Linked DNA regions of Thermogemmata fonticola. The protein of the gene in region 1 binds, or shares a complex with, the protein of each later gene. Links are inferred from orthologs where the notes say so. Each region holds a gene or a part of one and is shown on either strand. Other genes may lie near its edges.

Region 1 (3,084 bases):
CTCGTGAATGAAGCCGCCCGCCGCCTGGGCCAGCTCCTGATACGCCGCCAAAAGGTCGTTCCCGCCGGAGGGTGCCGGACTGCTTTCCCCTGGACGCGGTCCCGCCGCCGCGGCACCTCCCTCACCCCCTCTGGCTTCAGAAGCCGGGGAGCTGGCATCGTCCGAGGAGGGAGAAGTAGCCGTGGGGGCACTGGCCGGCGCCGCGGGGGGCAAGGGCGGGGTAGCAGCCGATGGCGACGACGAAGGAGAAGCGTCCGAAGCCGTCGGCGGTTCGTCCGAGACGGGGGTTGAGTCCGTCGTATTCGCTGGAGCTGGCGGGGGGGACGCCGAGGAGGCAGCCGAGATGGACGCCGAAGAGCCGCTCATGATACGCCCTCACTCACCGGCGGACGTTTGGGGAATGGATCGCGGGGAATGCGGCGTTCGTTCTTCGGAGAGCGCCGGGGAGGGGTTCCTCTCCACGGGGGAACTCGCGGTTCGCGGCGGACGGCTTCGGCGGTGCATTTGGCCCCACGCGGTGCCTTAGCGGCGGGGTGTCGGGGAGGGAGTCCGCCCGCGACTGCGGTCCCCATTGCCGCCGTTGTCGCCCCCGCCCGCCGTCAGCAGCGCCTTGCGGGAGAGCTTGATCCGGCCCTGGTCGTCGATGGCGATGACCTTGACCAGGACGCGGTCGCCCACTTGCACCACATCCTCCACACGGCCCACGTAGCCGACATCCAGCTCCGAGATGTGGCACAGGCCGTCACGTCCGGGGGCGATCTCGATGAAAGCCCCGAACTCCTTGATGGAGATCACCTTGCCCTCGTAGATCGCTCCGATGCGGATTTCCGCACCCAGGGCTTCGATCCGGCGGCGGGCTTCCTCCACCCCGGCGCTGTCGGTCCCCGCGATGGACACCGTGCCGTCATCCTGCACCTCGATCTTCGTCGCCGTCTCATCTTGCAGAGCACGGATGTTCTTGCCTCCTGGACCGATGAGCAAACCGATCTTGTCCGGCGCAATCCGGGTGGTGACCAGCCGCGGGGCATAGGCGCTGATCTCCTTGCGCGGGGCGGACAAGCTCTGGAGCATGATCTTGAGAATCTGCATCCGCGCCTCACGGGCCTGATCCAACGCCTGCCGGATGATTGGCTCCGTGATCCCTTCGATCTTGATGTCCAACTGCACCCCCGTGATTCCCTTCTGCGTCCCCGCCACCTTGAAGTCCATGTCCCCGTAGTGGTCCTCATCCCCCTGGATGTCCGTCAGCAGGGCGTAACGTTCCCCTTCGGTCACCAGGCCGATGGAAATCCCCGCCACGGGACGCTTGATGGGCACCCCCGCATCCATCAGGGCCAGGGTTCCTCCGCACACGGTCGCCATGCTCGAAGAACCGTTGGATTCCAGAATCTCCGAGACCAGGCGGATGGTGTAGGGGAAGCGTGTCGGCGGCGGAATGACCGCCTTGAGCGACCGCTCGGCCAGCATGCCGTGGCCGATCTCCCGCCGGCCCGGTCCGCGGATCGGCTTGCACTCCCCCACCGAATACGGCGGGAAGTTGTAGTCCAGCATGAACTTCTTGGAGTATTCCTCGAAGAGGTCATCGACCTTCTGCTCATCGGCGATGGTGCCCAGAGTGGCCACGACCAGGGCCTGGGTTTCCCCACGCTGGAAGACGGCTGAGCCGTGTGTCCGCGGCAACACCGCCACTTCGCAGGAGACCGGCCGCAATTCCCGGTGGCCTCGCCCGTCGATCCGCGTGCCGCTGAGCGTGATCTCCTTGAAAATCCGCTCCCGCAAGGCGGCGAACGCCTCGTAAATCTGCACCAGGTTGTACTTCGGCTTGCCGCTCTCATCCACCTGCACAAGATACTCCGCCTGAATGCGCTGCTTGAGTTCTTCGATGGCCGCCAGGCGCTGCTGCTTCCCTTTGGTCAGGTAGCGCTCGCGGAACTCCGCGCCGAAGCGGGCGTGGAACTCATCAACCAGCGGATTGGGCGGCGGCGGCGCCGGCAACTCCTTGGCCGGCAAACCTGCTGCTTCCCGCAGCCGCTCGATGGCGGTGATCGTCTCCTGACAGTAGCGGTGGGCCGTCAGAATGGCCTCGGCCATGTCCGCTTCCGGCAGCTCGCGGGCGAACCCTTCGATCATGCAGACGGCCTCGCGCGTCCCCGCCACCACCAGGTCCAGATCGCTCTCTTCCAGTTGTTCCACGCTGGGCATGACCACCCATTGTCCCGCCAGGCGCCCCAACCGCACGGCCCCATACGGCTTGAGGAAGGGAATGTCCGAGATGTGCAGAGCCGCACTGGCGCCGATCATCGCCAACACATCGGGATCGTTCTCCTTGTCCACCGACAGCACCGTGGCGTGGATCTGCACCTCGTTCGTGTAATTCGGGGGAAAGAGCGGACGGGTGGGCCGGTCGATGAGCCGGGACGTGAGGATTTCCTTGGTGGTGGGGCGGGTTTCTCGCTTGATGAAACCGCCGGGGAATTTCCCCGCCGCGTAGGTGCGCTCGCGGTACTCCACCTGTAAAGGGAAGAAGTCCCGGCCCGGAATCGCTCCCCCCGCCACCACCGCCACAATCACCGCGGTATCCCCGTAGCGGGCCAGCACCGCCCCGTGCGCCTGCCGGGCCAGCCGCCCCGTCTCCAACACCAACGTCCGATTTCCTAACGGATACTCCACACGCGCCGGTTGTGCACTCACGGATATGTCCCTTTCCCACTCGAATGACCAAAATGCTGTTCACCAAAGGGTGGCGCAGACACGCCGCCGGAGAGGGGAGGAAGACCGCTCGCCTACTGCCCGCCGAGCATGGACCCGAATGACCCATGCCCCATCCGTCGCGGCGGCCGTCCCTACCCACCGCGACACCCAACCGTCCCTCACTTGCGCAAACCCAGCTTGTTGATCACCGCCAAATACCGCTCCCGGTCCGTCTCCCGCAGATACTTCAGCAAGCGGGTCCGATGGCTCACCATCTTGAGCAATCCCCGCCGACTGGCAAAATCCTTCTTGTGCACCCGCAGATGCTCCGTCAACTCATTGATCCGCGCCGTCAGCAACGCGATCTGCACCTCGGGAGAACCCGTATCACCC
Region 2 (3,030 bases), on another replicon or contig:
TTGCAACTGGGCGATCCGCTGAATGGCCTCCTGCACGTCGCGGACTTCAGCGAGGTAGCGTTCGTAGGCTTGCTGTCGGCTTTTCTGGAGGTCCTGCGGGCTGGGGCGTCCGGGTTCGGCGGGCGGAGGCGGCACGGGCCGACCCTGGACCTGGGCGATGGCCGCCTGCAACTGCCCGCTCAACTGCTGCCGCATGGTGGGGCTGATCGCCGCGGAGGTTTCGATGTCCGCCAGGGCGCTACGGAGGACCTGCACGGCTTTGGCCGGGTTGGTCCGGGCATAGCGCTGGGCCAGAGTGATCGCTTCCTGGACCATTGCCTGGGCCTTCTGGTCCGCGACCTGCCGTCGGGCGAGGGGGTCCGCCGGCGCCGGTGGCCGCGGAGGTTGACCCCAGACGGTCAGCGCTCCGATCCACACCAAACCGCACAGCGCACTGGCCCCGCGCACCCAAGACTTCGCTGGACACATGGCTTTGCGCCTCCTTCGTCCGCTGCCGCCTGGACCTGCCCCCGCCGGCACCACGCCTCCTCTTTCTCTCAACGTACCCCCGCCGCCGGCCGTTTGCCAGGAAATTGCTTCCGCCGCGGAGGCTTTCGCCCAGGGACCGATCCCTACGACCGGCCTTTCTGGACCCGCTGCCATCGTTACGGTCGGCGTCCTCCTTGCTGGCGGCATCGGCGGCATATCCAAGGAATCCGGGGAAATCGACCCCGCTAGGAATGCCGACCCCGCTAGGGAAGCCGACCCCGCCTCCGGTTCGCTTCCCGACCGCGGCGCTCAGCGGGCCGTGTCCACAAAGCGCGTCTCGCGGATGACGGTGACTTTGATCTCGCCGGGGTAGTCCAGTTGCTGCTCGATGGCACGGGCGATTTCACGGCAGAGCCGGGCGGCGTCGGCGTCCGTGGTCTTGTGGGCGTTGGCGATGACCCGCAACTCGCGTCCCGCCTGGATGGCAAAGGCCTGTTCCACTTCGGGGAAGCTACAGGCGACCGCTTCCAGTTCTTCCATCCAGCGGATGTATTTTTCCAGGGTTTCGCGGCGTGCACCGGGACGGCTGGCACTGATGGCGTCGGCGGCGGCGACCAGCACGGTGTAGATGTGGTCGCTGGTGATGTCATCGTGATGGCACTGGATGGCGTGGAGCACATCCGGGTTGTTCTCGCCATAGCGGCGGGCCAGTTCCGCCCCCACCTTGGGATGGCCGCCTTCCATCTCATGGTCTGCGGCTTTGCCGATGTCGTGGAGCAAGCCGCAGCGCCGGGCCAGGGCGGGGTTCAAGCCCAGCTCCCCGGCCATCAGCCCGCAGAGATGGGCCACTTCCACCGAATGCGCCAGGACATTTTGGCTGTAGGAGGTGCGGAAATGCAAGCGGCCGAGCAGGTGGATCAGCTTGTCGTGCAGCAACTGCACGTCGGCATCGCGGGCGGCCTGACGCCCCAACTCCATGAGGTATTTTTCCATCTCCGCCTGGGTTTCGCTGACCACCTCTTCGATGCGGCTGGGGTGGATGCGTCCATCTTCGATGAGCCGGACCAGAGCACGCCGGGCCGTCTCCCGCCGCACGTTGTCGAAGGCCGACACCACGACCACGCCGGGGGTATCGTCCACGATGACATCCACGCCGGTGATCTTCTCGAAGGTGCGGATATTGCGCCCTTCCCGGCCGATGATGCGACCCTTGATGTCGTCCGAGGGAATATCGACGGTGCTGACGGTCAGCGTGGAAGTGTACTGGGCGGACCAGCGCTGGATGGCCGTCGCCAGGATTTCCCGCGCTTTTTGCTCCGCAATTTCCCGAACGCGTTCCTCATGGCGGCGAATGCGCTCGGCCAGCTCCGCCGCTAGCTCCTTTTCCAGCCGTTCCAGCAGAAGTTTTTCCGCCCCTTCCCGGCTCAGACCGCTGATCTGCTGCAACTGCTGCATCTGCTGGGCGAGCAGCTCGTCAAGCTGGTGGTGCTTTTTTTCCCACTGCTCCCGCCGTTCGGCGAGTTTTTCGCGGGTCTGTTCGAGGTGTTTTTCCTTTCGCTGGAGTTCGCGCAGCTTCTGCTCCAGGGCGGCTTCGCGCTTCTCTAACCGCCGTTCCTGTTCGCGCAGCTCCGCACGAGCGGCTTCCAGTTCCCGATTGAGTTCCTCCCGGCGCCGCATGGCCAAATCGCGCGCTTGCAGCTCGGCATCACGGAGCAACTGCTGGGCTTGCACCCGCGCCTGTTCCACCAGCACACGGGCTTCCCGCTGCGATTCCAGCAGGACCTGCGAAGACTTTTCCGCCGCCATGCCGTCCGTGGAAGCGGGAACTGCGGCAGGCGGGGCGGAGGAAACAGCGGCAAGGCTCGCACTGCTAACCGCGGGAGAAGGAGTAAAGGCAGGTCTAGCAACATGATCCGCCGGTGGGGAAGGAGCAGGGGAAGCCGAATCGGCGGGGCCGGGCGCCTGTCGCCGCCGCCACCACCAATATCCGCCTCCGCCCGCTGCCACAAGCGCTGCCGCACCGGCGAGCAGGGCATGGAGCGGCTCCATAGGACGTATACTCCAGGAAGCGAACGGTTCCTGAGGGTCCTCGGCTTAGACCTCGGCGGCGGCAGGTCGTGGCCATCCCGGCTGCGGAAACGGCGACGCCAGCCCGGCGCACGGCCGTCCCCCATCCACACCGCACATACCATCCCGCCGGCCAGATAGCATAAACACCCCAGCAGGCCCGCGAGTAAAGCTCGCAGACCACGGACCACTGCCCTGAACCGCTCGCTCCGCAAATATAAACTTCCTACCATGGCTACTCGTCCACGCACAACGCGGACGGCCGATCCCACGCAGATCGGCTCACTTTCCCCCCAATGGCTCGCGCCCGGCCCGCAGTTCCCCGCAAGCCGGCACGTTGCCGCGCGTCCCATCAGGAAGAAAGCCTTGTCTATGAAGATATTATCACCTTTTCTCGCCGTTGCTGCAACCCGCCGCCGCACACCTCTTCATCTCCCCTTCTCCCGCCGCTGCGGGAGAAGGGGCCGGGGGATGAGGGCACCACCCCAGCGGCGG

Evidence for each region.
Region 2: pnp (region 1) and rny share a complex: the UniProt entries of both Bacillus subtilis proteins name them as parts of the possible RNA degradosome complex. The link is inferred for Thermogemmata fonticola from one-to-one orthologs.

What each region holds. Positions count from the first base shown.
Region 1 is NZ_JACEFB010000018.1:62,053-65,136, forward strand. What follows is about bases 108-3,040. They hold pnp (polyribonucleotide nucleotidyltransferase), read right to left. Parts: upstream 2,692-3,040; coding sequence 523-2,691; downstream 108-522. Other genes in these bases: H0921_RS16450 (two-component system sensor histidine kinase NtrB), read right to left, coding at 108-366; rpsO (30S ribosomal protein S15), read right to left, coding at 2,871-3,040. Also shown: more of H0921_RS16450, read right to left, coding at 1-107; more of rpsO, read right to left, coding at 3,041-3,084. UniProt on the Bacillus subtilis protein: Involved in mRNA degradation. Catalyzes the phosphorolysis of single-stranded polyribonucleotides processively in the 3'- to 5'-direction. Necessary for competence development in Bacillus subtilis.
Region 2 is NZ_JACEFB010000002.1:552,747-555,776, reverse strand. What follows is about bases 148-3,026. They hold rny (ribonuclease Y), read right to left. Parts: upstream 2,518-3,026; coding sequence 778-2,517; downstream 148-777. Other genes in these bases: H0921_RS05660 (hypothetical protein), read left to right, coding at 467-841; H0921_RS05665 (STN domain-containing protein), read right to left, coding at 148-468. In the rest of the region: more of H0921_RS05665, read right to left, coding at 1-147. UniProt on the Bacillus subtilis protein: Endoribonuclease that initiates mRNA decay. Initiates the decay of all SAM-dependent riboswitches, such as yitJ riboswitch. Involved in processing of the gapA operon mRNA, it cleaves between cggR and gapA.